DNA from 2 places in the Enterococcus innesii genome. Region 1 is predicted to be linked to the other one. Evidence: riboswitches for the same ligand, from Rfam matches in the RefSeq annotation. Region 1 holds a riboswitch; the other holds the start of a gene.
What was found. A riboswitch is a leader RNA that binds a small molecule or an ion and turns the genes downstream of it on or off. The one in region 1 is predicted to bind thiamine pyrophosphate.

Region 1 (10,060 bases):
CGTAGTTTGATATCTGCCGTATCGATTCGCTTATTTTTGCCTTCGCTGGAAAAAAAGAGTTCAAGAAAGCCGTAACAAGTAAAGATGATAATTAGTAAGAAAAAGATGATCGAACGCCAATTGACATCAGATTGTGGCAAAACTAAAATATCCTGAATATACAAGAAACAATGACCGATAGCCGCAACGACGATCCAAGGTGCACAAATGACAAAAAATGGATTTTTTTTCAATGCTTCATAAATCGCCGCAAAAGAAGTAACAAAAGTGCTGGTGATATTCAGTAAAAACATGTAATTCATGATAGTGGGTAAACTTTTTGTTTGAAAAAGAGCGAAAAGGATCGCAAAGAGACCGAAGGAGTAATGAAAATATAACCATTTCTGGTAATACTTACGAACAAAGTGCATGTTTGTACAGTAAAACCCAATCAGAAACATTGGCGTAATGATAGAAAGAATATTTAACATCGCAGAATTCACGATTGGAGGAAACAGTAGTCCACCAAGCATATCGCTAAAGCCTGCTTCCAAACCTGCAGTTAAAGCAAAACCACTGAATAGGATAGAAGACAATTTAAGCTTTCGTTGATTGATAAAAGAAACGATGACATAAAACAAGTTGATGATACAAATAAATCCTGTAAATAAGAGGATATAGATATTTAAAATTGACAAACTGAAGACATAGCCGATCAGTGCATTTGCAGGTCCAAAAAAGACTTCGGCGGGAAAGCCGGAATAGGTGTCAAAAGGGCTAGTTACGTATATTTTTAATGTCTTACCAACGTAATCCTCAGGTAAGGTAATAAAGGCCAGTGTTTTACCTGGATGATTGAGAGTCAATGGATCATTTGGCTCCTCGTTGGTGTAAATTTCTTGATCATCGAGATAGACGGTCATGTGTTGGTGGTCGCCAATTAGCAACATCGTAGGGTATTTATAATCATTGGTCATTTTTCGCTTCATCACAAAACGATCATTGGCTTTCACACTAGGTAAATGTTTCACATAACGACTAATAAAAGTTGATTCGGGATTGTCCTCGGCATAGAAAATCCAATCTTCCTTTTTCTCCACTGCATGGATATCAGAAGTTGGGAATAAAAAAAGAATGAGAAAAAAGACGATACTTCCCAGTAAAAATAGAACCAGAAGGATGAAGGGGATCCAACGTTTTAAAAACAATTTGTTATTTAAAAAAGGCATATTTTTTCTCCTCTGTTTTTTAATCGCCTTTAGCATAATATATATGATTAAATAAAGTCAAATAATAATAGACAGAGTTGCGTATAAAAATTCAATGAATCGTTTTTAAATATTTGAAAAAAAAAGAATTATGTTATAGAATCATAAAGTAAACTGAGGTTTAGAAGGAGAGGAAAGAATGAAGCTTTTTCCAAAACAAAGTATCATGCTCTCACTTTTTGTTCTGATGTTCATGCTGCTATCTGTCCTAACTGTTGTAATACCGCATGCATTTGGTTTCACAATGGCTATTGTTACGAGTGATGCAATGGAACCGACATACTCTAAAGGAACGCTGCTTTTTGTTAAAAATGCTTCAGAAGATAATTTAGTGGTTGGCAACGAAGTAACGTATTATGTCGATCAAGGTAGACAAATGCGGACCCGGCGAATCGTTGCGGTTGCGGAAAACCAATCAGTACTGTACACCATTGGTGACAATCAAAACCAGATGGAGCCCAAAGAAATTCAAAAAAGCCAAGTGATTGGCCAGCCGATTTTTTATATCCCAAAAGTTGGGGCTTGGTTGAATCAAACGACGATCCAGCTGTTTAAAAACATGTATCTGCTTTTCGCCTTGTATATTTTAGCAACGACCTTGTTCGTCACGTTTTATCAAATAAAATCTGGTTCAGTAAAAAAGACGATCACTTCTTAATATATATATAAAGACAAAGAAACATCAGGGTTTCTTTGTCTTTTTCTCTTTTTTTGATTATAGGATGAGTGTCCCCCCCAGTCCCATTACCAGGCATAAGGATAGAAATAGTGCATCCATGAAAGTGACGCGAAAGGTGTTTGCGTAAGTTCGCTTGGCTTCGCTGTCAAAACCTCTTGAAAGCATGGCAGTCGCCAATAATTCAGACCAACGAATCGATTTGACCAATAAAGGGATCAGCATTTTAAATGAAAACGGATTGACCGAGATTCCTCTGGAACGCATGCTATTACGGATATTCTGATACTCTGCTGGAATAATGGGAGCAATTTGAAACGCAGCCAGTAGACCGTAGGCAAAAACGGCAGGCAGACGCAGCTGTTGCTGCAGTGAATAAATCAATTCATTGATCGTGGTGGATACACTGAAGGAGCTTCCTAGAATGCCAAAGCAATAGATACGGCTTGCCATATCAAGACCATAGCGAATAGCTGCTGTAGAGGAGGGACCGCCTTGATTGCATTGGTAATAAAGGAGTCCAGTGAAAAAGACCCCTGTAGCTGCCAGTGTCAATGCAGAAAAGAGCAAAAGACTTTTTTTCAAGGAGCGTTCGTTTACAGTAATACCAAAGAACAGGACCGAAAGTAGCAGGTTTAATCTGAAATTATTTTGAAAAGAAACCAGTAAGGCGAGCCCTAAAATGGCGAATAATTTGACTGTTGGATTTAGCGTGCGCATCAGCATCCTCCTTTTCATAAAGATTAAAATCAATGATTTGGGAGCAGAACTGTTGCAATAACAAGATATCATGGCTAACGATCAAAACTAACGTGCCAGTGGTTGCTTTTTCGGCTAATAGCTGCATGATCTGCCAAGCTTGTTTGATATCTTGACCATAGGTCGGTTCGTCCACGAGCAGCAGGTCGACCGGGCGTTGCAGTAAAGAGGCAACAGCCAAGCGCCGTTGCTGTCCTTGACTCAGTCGAAAAGGTGACTGAGTGCTCTTATTTTGCAGGCGCAATTTTGCTAGTAGCTTTTCGCTCTTGGTCGGCGCGCTACCTTGGCTAAGCTCTTGGGCAACGGTGGCAGCCAAAAATTGGTCTTGCGGATTTTGCATGATCCAACTGATGGAGCGAAAAGGTGACGGATGCTTCTTGATTGGTTTACCTGCCAAGAGAACATCCCCTTTGTAGGCATGCTGCTGCAAAATAGCTTTTAAAAACGAAGATTTGCCACTGCCGCTGCGTCCAGTGATCCCAATCAGTGTGCCTCCATCAAATGCAAAATTGGGAAAAACAATCTCATGGTTGCGGATCGGTAATCGGAATTGCTGAAAAGATAGCCGTTTTTTGTTAGAAGACGACTTGTTTTTTGCAAGCGGCAGTGTCTTTCGCATGTGGTGATCAAGGTCACGGATCGCTGCTTGATCGATCGTTCTGAAATCTTCTTCAATCAATAGCCACTCATCGACCCAGTTAGCAGTCTCTTTGATTTGATGGTCGATCAATAAAATACCAATGGCTTTCTTTTGTTGAATGTGCTGCAGTTTTCGGATGACTTTTTTGCTGGTGTCCGTATCCAAATTCGCAAAGGGCTCATCCAAAAGCAAGTATTGGCTTTCTAGGATCAAACAGCAAGCCAATGCGGCTAACTGTTTTTCACCCCCAGACAAGGTCGTGAAAGGTTGATCTGCAAGATGAGTGATCTCGCAAAATGCCAAAGCGTCAGCCACTTTGTTTGGCATGTCTTCTTGGGGAATACATTGATTCTCTAAACAGAAAAGCAGCTCTTCTCGAGGTGTTGCCATACAAAACTGCATATCAGGATTTTGAAACAATAAGCTGACGGACGTGCTTCTTTCCCCGATGGAGAGTTGGCTCATCGTTTGGCCGTCAATCGTATATGTTCCTCCCTCAAAACCTTTCTCGTTGAGTCCTGCTAAAAGATAGAAAAGGGTGCTTTTCCCTGATCCTGAAGCACCATAAATTCCCTTTGTTTCACCAGGGGCCAAAGACAGAGTCAATTCAAGTCGCTTTTGATCCACCAAAAAACAGCCGTTTTTTACTAACAGACTCATACGATTTCCCGTTGGACGGTGATCGTTTGATCGTTAGCGATAGGGTAACTGTTGAGGACTCCCATTCGTGCCAGATGGTCACAGACGATCTTCACCAAAAAGGCTGAAAAGAACAACGAAGAAAGCAAGCGAATAAGAAAGATCGCCAACAGCAACTGCCATTGCAAGTCAACGAAATTTGATCGAAGAATTCCCCAAAGAAAACTCGTGATCGTGGCGCCCACGGCTCCAGTAACTAAAGGAAACCAGCCATAGCGGCGGTAGCGGCCTAATGCAAAGCCGGCCTCGGTTCCAATCCCTTGTACAAAACCACTAATAAAAATAATAGGTCCATAAAAATTCCCCATAAACACTTCTAAAAGAGCCGCAATCATTTCAGTGATCGTAGCTGCCCCCGGCTTACGTAGCACATATCCGGCAAAAGCTGCCGCCATGAACCAAACACCAAAGATAAACTCATTGGCTAAGACAGATAAACCAAAGGGGGTTAGAAGTGTCCCTAATAGCAATCCGAAATGGACAGCCCCAAGATAGATCACGCCAAAAATCAGCGAAGCAATTCCTACCATGATGACATCTTTCAACGCCCACTTAGTCATGTGGCATCGCCTCCTTTTTTGAAGGGCTATTGACTGAAACCGTCGCTTCCAGAACATAGTGGGGAAGATGGTCATGGGCATAAGCTAATGCGGCTTCAAAATAAGCAAAGAGTTGACTTGCTGATCCCGTCAGCATCGTCACATAGTGAGCGGAACGAGGGCTCAAGCCATGAGTTTCTGCCAGCTGGACGATCGTGGCGATTTCTTCCATATAATGATTTTCGCCAAATACATAAAACGAATATTTGCAATCAACCAAAAAGTCACCATTCGCAAGGTTCTTTCCTTTATTGGGTTGCACCTGTTCGCCATTCAAAAACGTGTCCCCTGCAGTGTCCCCGGGGCAGCCCTTGGAAAAGGTAAACTCACCCACGAGGTGTGTCTTGGATTCGTAGGCGTTGATAAATAGCGCTGCTGCTGCGTCTAGGACACTGGGCGCTTCCCCACGAAAAAGGGTGCTAAACAGGTCGGTTTGCTGCCAAACAGCACTCGTATTCGTTTTTTCGATACTTGTTAAAATTTGTTGCGCGAAATGGTCTTTCATTGGGTACAAGCTCACCCGGCACCCCGTGATATCGATTCCATCTTTTGCACAGACGATTGGTTTATTTGACATTTTTCTCTTCTCCTCTCGATTGTTTTTCTGTCTACAAAAAAAGCGTTCCTCCTTTTTCTATCCACACGTAGACAGAAAAAATGGGAACGCGAAAAATCATGCGCTGCCACTTCCCTACGTTGGTACTAACCAAATCAGGTTCTAAGGGACCAGACATACGTCTATCTCAGCATAAAGCGCCCCTAGTGGATAATCTTCTATTCAATTACCCCTCGAGTGTAGCATAGGAGGCGACAAAGGACAATAGATAGTGACTTTTGCAAATCGCTCGATTCCGACGAATCAAAGGAGTTACTTAGCGATCCTTCCGTGATATCAGCAGTGGTACATATGAAGGTTTTTACATATAAAAAAACATCTAAAAAAGAAGTTGACAGGATTCAAATAGTTGTGTAAAGTATAAAACCGATGGTAAAACGTAAACGTTACGTTTTGTTTTTGTAAATCGTAATTGATTTATCAACGTTTTTCCAAAGGGAAGAAAAAGAGGAAAATAAAAAGGAGTGTATTTTCAAAAATGAAGAAGTTTTTTAAAATAACTATGTTATCTGCTGTGGCCCTGACTTTGGCTGCTTGTGGACAAGGAGGATCTGATGCGACCGAGCAATCAGGAAACGCATCATCTGAGAATGAACAAATTCAGGTCATGGCTACGTTTTATCCGATGTATGATTTTACTCGTCAAGTTGTAGGGGATGAAGGGAAGGTTGAATTATTGATGCCCGCGGGCACTGATTCCCACGATTATGAACCTTCTGCAAAGGACATGGCAAAGATCCAAGATGCGGATGTCTTTGTCTACAACAATGAAAATATGGAAATGTGGGTTCCTTCGATTGAAGCCACATTAAATGATGGAGACGTGACAGTGGTCAAAGCCACCGAAGGAATGGTCCTGTTACCCGGTGACGATGATCACGACCACGATCATGACCATGATCATGGCGATGATGGTCATTCTCATGAATTAGATCCCCATGTCTGGTTAGCCCCAAGCTTAGCCATGAAACAAGTAGAGGCGATCCGTGACCAGCTGAGTGAGGCTTATCCAGCGAAAGCGGCAGCCTTTGCTGAAAATGCGGCGAATTATTTGGCACAGTTACAAGACCTCCATGAATCATATGAAGAAGCGTTCAGCAATCCAGCGCAAAATCATTTCGTGACCCAACACGCTGCTTTTGGTTATTTAGCTTTGGAGTATGGGCTAACGCAAGTGCCAATCTCAGGTCTTTCACCAAGTGAAGAGCCTTCCGCTTCACGAATCGCAGAACTAAAAGAGTTCGTCCAAGAAACAGGCATTCAAACGATCTATTTTGAAGAAAACGCCAAAGACAGCATTGCCCGAACGTTAGCGTCAGAAGCAGGCGTCGAATTGGCTGTTTTGAATCCATTAGAAGGGTTGACCCAAGAACAGATGGACAACGGGGAAGACTACATTTCGATTATGGAACAAAACCGTGATGCTTTGAGAAAAACCACCGATGTTGCAAATGACAAAGAAATGGCTGAAGCTGAAAAAGAAAAAACAGTTTATAACGGCTATTTTGAGGATGCCGACGTAAAAGACCGTGCTTTATCTGACTGGGCAGGAGATTGGCAATCCGTTTATCCATTTTTACAAGACGGAACACTGGACCAAGTGTTTGATTATAAAGCAAAAATGGACAAGAAAATGACGGCTGACGAATACAAAGAATATTACACGACTGGTTATCAAACAGATGTCGCTCAGATCAAGATCACAGACAACACAATGACATTTATTTTCGATGATGGTACCGAGAAAGAAGCAAATTATGTGTATTCTGGCAAAGAGATCTTGAACTACTCAGCTGGCAATCGTGGTGTACGCTTCTTATTTGAAAGCACCGATGAAGATGCGGCATTCAAATATATCCAATTTAGTGACCATATGATCGCTCCTGGCGCATCCCATCATTTCCATATCTACTTTGGTAACGAGAGTCATGAAGCGTTACTAGAGGAAATGGAACATTGGCCGACCTATTATCCAACGGGGATGAGCGGATTAGAAATTGCACAGGAAATGCTCTCCCATTAAAAAAAAGATTGACAATCCTCGCTCTTTTCGTCAAAGTAAACTTGATAGGAAGGAGCGAGAATTTTTTTGGAAAAAACATTGAAGAAATTAGCGAAAGTGATTGACCGCATGATGGATCACGTTGATTTGTATGGCGGACCAAGTGTGGTTAGTGACGACGATCTTGAACACTACTTAGATCCTGTTTTTTACTTGATCTTTTGCGCGGAAACAGATGGTGGCATGACTAAATTAAAAGACAAAGTCTTTGTCGAATCGGTGTATACCGAAATGCTGCCTCAAGAAGTACCGTACAGTTTAAATTTTCTTCCGTTTGCCAAAACAGCCATTGAAGACTTTTATTACTGCATGTATAAAGAAAAGCATATCACCAAATCACAATACCAAGAAATCGCCTTTGTATTGGCTGAAAAACAACCTATCTTTTTCGCACGGATGTCCAAACCCCAGTTTTGGTCAGCTGAAAAGAAAGAAGCGATGTTAGCGATGATTCAAGACACCGATCCTGAAGAACATGAACTATTGCCCATTGATGACCCGCGTATTGCTACAATCTCGCCAAAAATCGTCCCGTTTCCAACGAAACATACGGCTTTTGATGACACGGCGGATACGCCGGTCGCCTATCAAGTCCGTATTGATTTAGAAGGATACCGTCCGCCAATTTGGCGTCGTTTGATCATTCCTGCAGGAGTGACCTATGAGCAGTTGCATATGTTGATCCAGATTGCCTTTGAGTGGATGAATCAACATTTGTACTTGTTTATTGCCGGTTCGAAATCGATCGGCTTAGGCAATTCCGTTCCAACCGATGCGTCCGGTATTGACCAAGATTTTCAATACTGTAAGTCCATGACCTACATTTATGATATGGGGGCAGATTGGACGCATAAAATTAAAATTGAAAAAGTGTTGACCGCAGAAGATCACCCAGATCCCGTCGTTCCGGTTTGTATCAAAGCTGTTGGCGATGTCCCGATCGAAGATGCCTTTGATGATGATATGCGAGAACCACTGGATCGTGAGATTATCAATGAAGTCTTACTCGATTATTGGGAAACTGGAGAATATGTTTAGCTAGTAGCTAGAAATTGTCCGTAATTTTATAAGAATCAAACAACAAAACCACCAGACCGTAACGATTCTGGTGGTTTTTTAGCAGTTTCCTGTCAAAGGCGTTTCTTGATATATTCTGTCATCGGTTTGGTGTAACTTGAGAAATCTGTTGGTTGAGTGTGCGTATTATTAATCCGATTGGCTAGCAGATAACCAATATAAGGCCCGGTCGTTAACCCAGAAGAACCAAGTCCACTGGCGGCGAACAAATTTGCTTCATCAGGCACTTCCCCAAAGAAAGGTGCAAAATCAGAGGTGTAAGCACGTGTGCCGACCCGCATAGTCATTGGCGTCGCAAAGAGTGCTTCGGGGTCTTCAAGAAAAGCACCGATTCCTGTCATCAATTGCTGTTTGGCAGCTTCCGTAGGCGTTAAATCCCAACCCGCATCGTTTTCATGGGTGGCTCCTAGTAAAATTTGACCATTAGAGAAGGGAATCAAGTCACCTTCACCCTCTAGCATGGCGACCGGCCAACTGTTTGTCGGCAGGTTGGTGGCAAAGGAAAGCAACTGGCCTTTTTGTGGACGGATATCGACCTGATAACCTAAAGGTGATAATAAGTCTAGCAATCCCGGTCCAGCTGTCAGGCAAAGAATCTCGGTTTCAAGAAAGTGATCCTTGGTTTTGATTTGCCAATGGTTGTTGTTTCTGACGACCTCAGCTTTTTCTTCAATAAAAGTCACTTGCTGCTGCTGAGCGTTTGCTTTTAAGTGGGCAAGATAAGCCTGACCATCTAAGCGGCCACCGCCTGTGATTCGTAAAGACGGCATTTCTTTTAGTAACGGCAATGCCTCTTTGGTTTGTGGGCCCGTCAGTAAGTCGATTTCGCCGATTTCTGGTGCCGCTTTACGTCGATTTTCAGCTAATTCTGCCAGTTCTTGAAGCGCCTTTTCTGGTCGCACCACCAAAGTGCCACAGGGGGCATAGATGGATTCATCTAAAGCAAAATCCCGTACCAATTTCGGGAAGAAAGCGGCGCCGTCTTGTGCTAACTGGTACCATTTTTTATTGCGGCGTTTCGATAGCCAAGGGGAAATGATGCCAGCGCTGGCAGATGTTGCTTGACCGATGAGGGAATCAATGACAGTCACGTCAAGTTTGGTTTTATCAAGATAATTGGCGAGGGTCAAACCGATGATCCCACCGCCGATAATCACAACTTTTTTCATAGTAGAAGACTCCTTTGGTTGATTTCATTGAAAAGCGAATAAAAAGCGAAAGTTCTCTTAATGCCGTTTTCTTTGCGTACTTAATTGCGTATAATAAGGAAATGGAAAAGAGGGTATTATGCAAACTATTCAAACAGTCTTAAAAGAACATTTTGGCTATTCACAGTTTCGTGAAGGTCAAGAGACGATTATTCAATCTATTTTAACACAACAAAATGTTTTGGGGATCATGCCCACAGGTGGAGGGAAATCCATTTGTTATCAATTGCCAGCGCTTTTGTTGGATGGAGTGACCTTGGTCATCTCCCCTTTGATTTCATTAATGAAAGACCAAGTAGATAGCCTCGTTGATATGGGGATCCCAGCAGCTTATATCAATTCTTCCTTGACAGGGGCACAAATCAACCAGCGCTTGCAAGAAGCACGCCAAGGGCGGATCAAACTGCTGTATGTTTCGCCAGAACGCTTAGACTCAGAATCTTTCCGCTACTCATTGCGGCAGATGCCGATCGCTTT
Region 2 (10,060 bases), 1.4 Mb from region 1:
CGATGTGTTAGAGAAAAGAACAGACGGTTACCATGAGTTGGAAATGGTGATGTCTAGTGTTGATCTAGCCGACCGTCTGATAATGGAAGAGATAGCAGAAGATAAGATCATTGTAGAAACCAACAAAGCTTTTTTACCAATCGATAAACGCAATAATGTCTATCAGGCCGCCAGTATTTTAAAAAAACGCTATGGTATCAAAAAAGGCATCCGCATTCGCATCACCAAGAATATCCCGGTGGCAGCTGGGTTAGGTGGTGGCAGTACGGATTGTGCGGCAGCGTTGCGGGGGATGGTTCGCCTTTGGGACTTGGATCTTTCCATGGCAGAGCTGATCGATATTGGTATGGAAGTTGGTACCGATGTTCCCTATTGTCTGTATGGGACCACTGCTCATATTGCAGGAAAAGGGGAGCTGGTGACGCCGCTGCGGCCGATGCCGCAATGTTGGGTCATCTTAGTCAAACCTCGTCTGAGTGTTTCAACGGGGAAAATCTTTCAAGAAGTCGAGCTAGACCAACTGCACCATCCAGATATCGCAGCATTGTCTGCCGCCGTCTTAGCCGAAGACTACTCGGCTATGATCGCTGCCATGGGCAATAGCCTAGAAGCCATCACGATCCCAAAATATCCGATCGTCCAACAGATCAAAGATCGCATGATGAAATATGGTGCCGATGTTGCCTTGATGACCGGCAGCGGACCGACTGTTTTTGCTCTTTGTCAAAAATATTCACGGGCACAGCGGGTCTACAATGCCTTAAAAGGGTTCTGTGACGAGGTTTATCTTGTACGTACATTGAAATGAATGAGTCAAGGACACAGGCAGGATTCGCCTGTGTTTTTTTGCATTCCTTCTATAAAATCCAGTTCAATAGTAAAGAATAAGGCAGCTGAGGTAGGGAGGAAGCATCTAGAAGCTGCCTTACAGAAAAGACCCCGACGAAAAAAAGGCGTCGGGGTCTGAATCTTTACGTAAAGCAAAGGCTATTCTTTTTGGTGCTGCTGCTTTGCGGATTTTTTCTTTTTGTCTTCTTCGTACAATGATTTGTCGATCGCTTTGCGGATTTCTTCGGTTTGTTGCGATGCAGGATCTTCCGGTAAATCGATTCGATTCAGCAGTTCACTGTTGGTTACAGTTGGCGGCACAGTTACAAATTCGTTCATCTTCGTTTCCTCCAAGTGCTTTTAGATCATTATCCTACATACTCTCTAATTTTTCAAGCTGACACAGTAGGGGCGCATGGCGAATGGTGTAAAATATAACTAAGTTTCTGAGAGAAGAATCCGCTTCAAATGAACGTTATCTCCTATGTTTTCCGATTTATCTCGAAATAAAAGTTTTAAATCGTAAAACGTACGATTTGTCTTGACGAACCGGAAATCATTTGATAGAGTAACTTTTGCTAACAAAACGGAGTTGTTCCGTTTTAAAATAAAAAGAAGAGCCAGCAAATGGAAGGGGAAATCCCGATGAAAAAAATCTTACTTACTATAGCACTCCTTTTAGGGGGCGTGCTTCTTGGCGCTTGTGGGCAGCAAGAAGCGACAAGTCAATCGAGTGACACCGAGAAGCTGTCGATCGTCACGACGTTTTATCCAATGTACGAATTTACGAAAGAAGTTGTAGGCGATGCAGCAGAGGTCTCCTTGTTGATCCCTGCAGGAACCGAGCCTCATGACTATGAGCCAAGTGCCAAAGATATGACCAAAATCATGGATGCAGATGCCTTTGTCTACAATAGTCCTGAGCTAGAAACTTGGGTTGCTAGTTTGACGGATTCCGTCGATCCTGAGCAAACAGCAGTGATTGAAGCGGCCAAAAACATTCAGTTGGTGGAAGGCACAGAGGAAGAGCATGGTCACGAGGATGAAGACAGCCATGAAGGCCATGATCATACGTATGACCCTCATGTTTGGACCGATCCAGTCTTAGCGATCCAAGAAGTAGAAACGATCCGCGATGACCTGATTGCGAAGTTTCCTGAGCAAAAGGCAACCTTCACGGAAAATGCGGCTGCCTATATCGAAAAACTTTCTGCTTTAGATGAAGCCTACCAAGCGGCGTTAAAGGATGCGACTCAGCGGACCTTCGTTACGCAGCACGCAGCCTTTGGCTATTTGGCACGGCAGTATAATTTAGTCGAAGAATCGATTTCGGGCATTTCACCCGATCAAGAACCAACGCCAAGTCGTTTGGCTGAGCTGAAAGAATATGTAGAAGAAAAGCAAGTCAAAGTTATCTATTTTGAAGAAAACGCGTCATCGAAGGTGGCTGAGACCTTAGCCTCTGAAACAGGAGTGGAGCTGGCGGTCTTGAATCCATTAGAAAGCTTGACGCAAGCGCAGATGGATAACGGCGAAACATACCTGTCTGTAATGGAAGACAATTTGGCAGCATTACAAAAAAGTATTCACTAAGGAGGCGCCTGCGTGCGTTATATCGATGTAAAAGATTTGACCTTTTATTATGACGATGAGCCCGTCTTGGAAGACATTTCTTACTTTGTTGAAGACGGCGAATTCGTGATTTTGACCGGCGAAAATGGGGCGGCAAAATCTACTTTGATCAAAGCAACCCTTGGTTTGTTGAAACCTTCTAAAGGAGCAGTCACCTTGGCGACCAAGAATGCCGCTGGTGAAAAATTAAGCATCGGCTACATTCCTCAGCAGATTGCTTCCTTTAATGTCGGGTTCCCCAGCACCGTTTTGGAATTGGTCCAATCAGGCCGCTACCCAAGAGACCGCTGGTTCAAGCGACTGACGAAACGAGACCATGAACATGTCCGCCGTGCATTAGATGCCGTCGGGATGTGGGACGTGCGTAATAAACGGATCGGTGAGTTGTCCGGTGGCCAAAAACAACGGATCAGCTTGGCACGGGTCTTTGCCACGGATCCTGATTTATTTATTTTAGATGAACCAACCACGGGGATGGATGAACAATCCCGCAATCTGTTTTATGAACTGCTGCGACACAATGCTCATGACCATGGCAAGTCGATTTTGATGATCACCCATGATCACGAAGATATCAAAGAATATGCGGACCGTCAGATCCGTTTAGTGCGGAAGGAGGATTCACCATGGCGCTGCTTTCATATGAATTCATGAGAAGAGCTTTTCTTGCGGCGATTTTTATTGCCGGTATCGCACCGATGCTGGGGGTCTTTCTGGTGATTCGACGACAGTCATTGATGGCTGATACGCTGTCCCATGTCTCTTTAGCAGGGGTGGCACTAGGCTTCTTTCTAAATCTAAATCCCAGTTTGACGACGCTATTGATCGTAGTCATTGCCGCAATCATTTTGGAATATTTGCGAACGCTGTACCGCAGTTATTCAGAGATCTCGATCGCCATTTTGATGTCCGGTGGCTTAGCGTTAGCCCTCGTCTTGATGAACCTTAGCGGTGGGAACTCCGCAACGAGTATCCAATCGTATTTGTTTGGGTCGATCGTTACGATCACACAAGAACAAGTCTGGATCTTAGGCTTTTTGTTTTTAGTCGTTTTTGCTTTATTTTTCTTATTCAAACGGCCCATGTACATTTTGACCTTTGATGAAGATACCGCCCATGTCGATGGCTTGCCTGTGCGAGTGATGTCGATGCTCTTTAATGTCTTGACGGGGGTGGCAATCGCTATGATGATCCCGATTGCGGGCGCATTGCTGATCTCTGCGATCATGGTTTTACCAGCTGCCATCAGTATGCGTTTAGGCAAAAGCTTCAACGCGGTGATTTTGATCAGTGTCGTGATCGGCATGATTGGGATGATGTCTGGTTTGACCAGTTCCTTTTATTTGGACACACCACCGGGAGCGACGATCACGCTGGTTTTTATCGCTCTTTTCTTAGTGATCAATTTGATCAAACGCATCGTGATCCTCGTGCAACGAAAACAGCGCCTCAAATAAAGGGCTTTATGAAAAAGAAACGAAGAATTTTCGTTTCTTTTTTTTAAACTCTAATCAAAACCGAACAATATAAGCAATATTTCAGATAATGCTCGCATTTATCCCGAAAAAGCCTTATAATAAGGCGAATAAACTAAAGGAGTTGTCCGGTGTGAAAATACGTCGAAGTGAACGACTGATCGATATGACACATTACTTGTTGAATCATCCCCATGAATTGATTTCATTGTCCTTCTTTTCTAAACGATATGCCTCTGCAAAATCATCGATTAGCGAAGATTTATCTATTATCAAAAAGACCTTTAAAGAACGAGGAACAGGCATTCTTGATACCGTGCCAGGCGCTGCTGGCGGTGTTTTTTTTGTGCCTGAAATTTCTGAAGAAGAAGCGTATGCGTACGTCGAAGGGCTGGCAGAACGCTTGTCTGAGCAAGACCGTTTGTTGCCTGGCGGCTATGTTTATCTATCTGACTTATTAGGCGAACCGGAATTGCTGCGCCAAGTCGGCCGCATCATCGCTTCCAAATATTTAGGCGAACAAATCGATGCGGTGATGACCGTTGCTACTAAAGGAGTGCCGATCGCTCAAGCAGTCTCTTACTACTTGAATGTTCCCTTCGTGATCGTGCGTCGTGATTCCAAGATCACTGAAGGCTCGACCGTGAGTGTCAATTATGTCTCTGGTTCTTCAGAGCGCATCGAAAAAATGGAATTATCCAAACGCAGCTTAAAGCGCGGCTCTAGAGTATTGGTGGTTGATGACTTTATGAAAGGCGGCGGCACGGTCAATGGGATGAAGAGCTTGATTGAAGAATTTGAGGCCGAATTAGTCGGTATTACGGTTTTTGCCGAAACGAAATTCAAAGGCAAGCGGGCCATCAGCGATTACAGCTCTCTGCTTTATGTTGAAGATGTCGATACCCAGACCAAAACGATCTCGGTAGTACCGGGAAATTATTTTGAGAAAAAAGCCTGATTTTTGTGGCTCTTAGACTGGCGCAAGCAGCTGTTTTTAAAACGGCGGCTGCCAGTCTTTTTTTGATTGGTCTAGGTGGCGATTCCTTAAATCGTTGAAATTTACAAGTACTTGGGCTAAACTGTTTATAGGAAATTCAATGAATAAAAATCCTTCAGATTGATAGGAGTGGAATACGTGGACGCACGTTTTGCAATAATTTTAGCGGCTGGAAAAGGCACGCGCATGAAATCGAAGTTATATAAAGTGTTACATCCGGTTTGCGGTAAGCCAATGGTGGAGCACATCATGAACCGAGTGGTGGAAACAAATCCTGAAGAGATCGTGACGATCGTTGGTCACGGGGCGGAAATGGTCAAGGAGCAACTGGGGGATCGCACCAATTACGCCTTACAAGCCGAACAATTAGGTACCGGTCACGCTGTCGTTCAAGCCGAATCATTTTTAAAGGGCAAAAAAGGCACGACCTTAGTAATTAGTGGGGATACGCCGTTATTGACGACGGAAACCTTGAATAACTTGTTCGATTACCATCAAGGGAAAAATGCATCGGCGACGATCTTGACGGCACAAGCGGCAGATCCAACGGGCTATGGCCGGATCGTACGGGATCATGTCGGTATCGTGGAGAAAATCGTTGAGCAAAAAGATGCGTCGACCGAAGAAGCGTTGATCCAAGAAATCAATACTGGAACGTATTGCTTCGACAATGAATTGCTATTTGACGCCTTGGCAAAATTAGATACGGACAATGCCCAAGGGGAGTACTATTTGACTGACATTATCGAGATCTTAAAGGAAGACGGCAAAATCATCGCTGCTTATCAAACCGAAGATTTCCATGAATCTTTAGGGGTCAACGACCGCATCGCCTTAGCCGAAGCCAATCGCTTGATGCGCCAGCGGATCAACCGTCAGCACATGCAAAACGGCGTGACCTTGATCGACCCGGCGACGACTTATATCGACGAAGGCGTTGTGATTGGTTCAGATACCTTGATCGAAGCCGGTGTGATCATCAAAGGGAAGACGACGATCGGAGAAGATTGTGTCATTACGGCAGCTTCTGAAATTGAAGACAGCAAGATCGGCAACCAAGTGACGATCAAGGCATCGACGATCGAGGAGAGCATCATCCATGATGGCGCCGATGTCGGTCCTAATGCCCATCTTCGTCCCCATGCGGAAATTTTGGCCCATGCCCATATCGGTAACTTTGTGGAGGTCAAAAATGCGACGATTGGTGAAGGCACCAAAGTCGGACACTTGTCTTATGTTGGCGATGCGACCTTAGGCAAAAACATCAATGTCGGCTGCGGCGTAGTCTTTGTTAATTATGACGGCAAGAGCAAATTCAAAACGACTGTCGGCGACAATTGCTTTATCGGCTCTGGCTCCAATCTAGTTGCGCCATTAACCATCGAAGAGGAAACGATGATCGCTGCTGGCTCAACGATCACCAAAGATGTTCCTAAACACAGTATGGCGATTGCCCGCGCCCGTCAGGAAAATAAAGCGGATTACGCGAAAAAGTTGCCTTATCTAAATTAGAAATAGCGAAATGACTTGATTTCTTAAGGAAAAATGACTACTATTTATTAGGAAGAAGATTCTAGTAAAAAGGAGTCATTTTTTTCTAGATGAACGCAAAGAAAGTGGAGGTTCTCATGTCAAATCATTATTTTGATCCAAGATTGAAGATTTTTTCTCTGAACTCAAATCGTCCTTTGGCGGAAAAAATCGCAGCTGCAGTAGGTGTTGAATTAGGTAAGTGTTCAGTCAAACAATTTAGCGATGGTGAAATCCAAGTGAATATTGAAGAAAGTATTCGTGGTGCCCACGTCTACGTGATTCAATCAACCAGCAGCCCTGTAAACGATAACCTAATGGAATTGCTGATCATGATCGATGCTTTGAAGCGCGCCAGTGCGAAGACGATCAATGTAGTAATGCCTTATTATGGTTATGCAAGACAAGACCGCAAAGCGCGATCAAGAGAACCAATCACCGCAAAACTTGTAGCAAACATGATCGAAAAAGCCGGTGCGAACCGCATGGTTACACTGGATTTGCATGCCTCACAGATTCAAGGGTTCTTTGATATCCCCGTTGACCACTTGATGGGTGCACCATTGATCGCCAACTACTTCTTGGAAAGAGGCATTCAAGGCGATGATGTCGTCGTTGTTTCACCAGACCACGGGGGCGTGACTCGTGCCCGCAAATTAGCTGAGTTTCTTAAGTCACCAATCGCGATCATCGACAAACGTCGTCCGAAAGCCAACGTAGCGGAAGTCATGAATATCATTGGTCATGTTGAAGGCAAAACTTGTGTCTTGATCGACGATATGATCGATACTGCGGGTACCATCACATTGGCTGCGAACGCGTTGAAACAAGCAGGAGCTAAAAGTGTTTACGCCTCATGTACTCACCCTGTCTTGTCAGGACCTGCCTTGGAACGGATCGAAGATTCGGCCATTGAGCATCTAGTTGTGACAGATTCGATTCACTTGCCAGAAGACCGCAAGTCGAAAAAAATCGATGAGATCAGTGTCGGTGCCTTGATGGGCGAAGCGATCAAACGAATCCATGAGAACAAACCAGTAAGTCCACTGTTTGAATCAAAATTATCAATTTAATCGTGTCTCATATGCATGAGAACAACAGCCAATGGTCGGTCTTTAGCCCCTCATTGGCTGTTTTTTTCTGAGGAGTTTCAGGATGTTTTTAGAAAAAACGATCGCAGTCATGTTTCTTTTCACCAATTTATGGTATTCTTGAAAGTGACTTGCGAAACGCAAGCAAAAAATAAAATAGAATCTAATCACAAAGGGGAGTCTGCAAAGGCTGAGAATGAGAGTACTCTAAACCCTTCGTACCTGTTTCGATCATGCGAACGTAGGAATTGTGACGAGTTGAAGTGTCTAACACTTCTCCTTTGTGAATTGTGATGATTCTAAAGGAGGAGTTTTTTTGAAACGAAAAATGTCGCTGCAAGTGTGGACGGAAGGAACGATGATTGCTGCTATCGGGGTCGTCTTGTCGTATATCCCGATCCAGACAGCCAATTCCAGTATCGACTTGTCTCTAGGGCTCGTGCCCTTGGTCTTGTATTCGTATCGTCGCGGGGTGCTGCCGGGAATGACGGCGGGATTTATGTGGGGCTTGCTGAATATTTTGATTGGTAGTGCGATGCGTAACTTTATCACCGTTCCACAGATCATCTTTGAATATCCCTTTGCCTTTGCTTTTGGTGGGATGGGCGGCATGTTTGCTAATAAAATCCAGCAAGCGATCCGTCAAAACAGCAAAAACGTTACGTGGTATGTCGTCTTAGGGGGCATCGTGGCGGTGATTAGCCGTTGGTTTTGGCATTATTGGGCAGGGGTTTTTGTCTGGGGAATGTACGCACCGCCAGGACAAAGTCCGTATCTGTATTCCTTGATCTTTAATGGGTCATCGGTCATCATCAATATCGTTTATGTAGGGGTCGTATTAGGTCTCTTAGTCAAGGCCGCTCCAAAATTATTTGTGCCGAAAGTTTAGTTTTAGAAATGAAATCATAAAAAATGTCTTGATGCTCTTTGAAAAAGAGAAGCATCAAGACATTTTTTTGTCGAAAAAGCCAAAAGCCAAATCTTCTTGATCAATTTCCAACGACCAGTTTTTTTTGCTGGCTGAGTAGCGCAAAACTGCAATTTGATCTAACTCTTTTTGATTGACCAATGTGCTTTTCAAGCCAGCATCTTCTGACAGATAGATCGGGATCGTATAAGTTTTATCGATCAGTTGCTCTTGTGTCAGACAGAAGACGATGCCTTCTTGCATGATTCCCCGCAATTCTTTCAGCAAATTAAAATCGAGCTTTTCAACCGGTGTTGCTTTTTTAAAAAAGGAGAGGCGATCATTGATTTTTTCTAAGACGATGCGGGTGATCCGATCCGCCAAGATCCGGTAATATTCATCTAAATAGCGATAATAAACACGGGAACGTGCATCTTTTAAGTCAAAGAAAACAAAGTTATTTTGCAGTTTGTAAAAGAAAGGGGAGTGGAGGTGTGTCTTCATGTGGCCAAAATATAACAATTCGGAGATCTCTAAAGGCGTCAATTCTTTGACCATCTCGTAATCGTTAAAATCGATCCACTTCATTTCTTCAGCAATACGACCTTTGTTGATCTGCTGAAAAAACAGTTGGACATCTTCCATTCCACGAATGACTTTTAAGCCCGTATGACCGTCGAATTCGCCGAAATCACTGGAAGGATCAAGCAAGAGCAGATTCTTGGGCTGATGGACAATGCTCTTGTTAAAATCTTGGGGGGCAAGCCCGCGGGTCAAGACGGCATTGCTGGTTGTATCAATATGTACGTAAATCGTGTTAGACATGCCGATCGATCCCTCCTATCTACTAAGTTCATTCTACAACAAAGCGCTGAAAATTGCTTGTATCTTTTCGTTTAAAGTTATATTACAAAATAACAGAAAAAACAATTTTTAAGTTCCCTTTTTCGACAAAAAAAGGCAAATCTTGTCTTTTCGTAAAAAAACTGGCCAAAATTGGCGTCTTTATGAGGATTTTGGTATGATAAAAGAAGAAACTAATGGAGACGAAAACCTATGAGAAAAAAGAAACGCAGACTTTCAAATTGGCTGAGCAATCTCTTTTTGCTTTTGCTGTTATTGATTGGTTTAGCATTGATTTTTAATAATCAAATCAAAAATTATTTTATTAAACAAACAGGTGAAGCATACGCAGTCGGCACCATTGATCGCAGTGATGTGGAAAAAAATATGGAAGCGGAAGCGACCTTTGATTTTGATGCCGTGGAGCCGGCAAGTTCAGAAGCAGTCTTACGGGCGCAGCTGAGCAACAAAGCCTTGCCAGTGATCGGCGGCGTGGCGGTTCCTAGTGTGGGGATCAATCTGCCGATTTTTAAAGGCTTGGCCAACGAGGCCTTGCTGTATGGTGCTGGTACGTTAAGTCCCACCCAAAAAATGGGGGAAGGCAATTACGCACTAGCCAGCCATCGCGCCCAATCGCCAGAGCTTTTGTTTACGCCATTGGATGATGTCGCCATTGGGGCGGCTATCTATGTGACCGATCTGGAAAATATTTACACGTATACCGCGACTTCTTCTGTGCGGGTCGATCCGACCGATG

Region 2: it holds a riboswitch for thiamine pyrophosphate, as region 1 does, so the genes downstream of both, thiT (energy-coupled thiamine transporter ThiT) here and ENLAB_RS15425 (YkoF family thiamine/hydroxymethylpyrimidine-binding protein) in region 1, are expected to answer to the same signal.

Annotation. Positions count from the first base shown of each region.
Region 1 covers NZ_AP025635.1:3,294,927-3,304,986, forward strand. Annotated here, with positions in the region: gene ENLAB_RS15400 (hypothetical protein) at 1-1,208, opposite strand, end outside; gene ENLAB_RS15405 (signal peptidase I) at 1,387-1,905, shown strand; gene ENLAB_RS15410 (energy-coupling factor transporter transmembrane component T) at 1,963-2,643, opposite strand; gene ENLAB_RS15415 (ABC transporter ATP-binding protein) at 2,570-3,982, opposite strand; gene ENLAB_RS15420 (ECF transporter S component) at 3,979-4,581, opposite strand; gene ENLAB_RS15425 (YkoF family thiamine/hydroxymethylpyrimidine-binding protein) at 4,574-5,197, opposite strand; TPP riboswitch at 5,292-5,391, opposite strand; gene ENLAB_RS15430 (metal ABC transporter substrate-binding protein) at 5,715-7,259, shown strand; gene ENLAB_RS15435 (plasmid pRiA4b ORF-3 family protein) at 7,326-8,336, shown strand; gene ENLAB_RS15440 (NAD(P)/FAD-dependent oxidoreductase) at 8,429-9,544, opposite strand; gene recQ (DNA helicase RecQ) at 9,663-10,060, shown strand, end outside.
Region 2 covers NZ_AP025635.1:1,906,873-1,916,932, reverse strand. Annotated here, with positions in the region: gene ispE (4-(cytidine 5'-diphospho)-2-C-methyl-D-erythritol kinase) at 1-808, shown strand, start outside; gene ENLAB_RS08910 (hypothetical protein) at 988-1,167, opposite strand; gene ENLAB_RS08905 (metal ABC transporter substrate-binding protein) at 1,474-2,421, shown strand; gene ENLAB_RS08900 (metal ABC transporter ATP-binding protein) at 2,434-3,114, shown strand; gene ENLAB_RS08895 (metal ABC transporter permease) at 3,087-3,917, shown strand; gene purR (pur operon repressor) at 4,069-4,893, shown strand; gene glmU (bifunctional UDP-N-acetylglucosamine diphosphorylase/glucosamine-1-phosphate N-acetyltransferase GlmU) at 5,071-6,444, shown strand; gene ENLAB_RS08880 (ribose-phosphate diphosphokinase) at 6,561-7,535, shown strand; TPP riboswitch at 7,717-7,818, shown strand; gene thiT (energy-coupled thiamine transporter ThiT) at 7,870-8,442, shown strand; gene ENLAB_RS08870 (hypothetical protein) at 8,497-9,285, opposite strand; gene ENLAB_RS08865 (class A sortase) at 9,517-10,060, shown strand, end outside.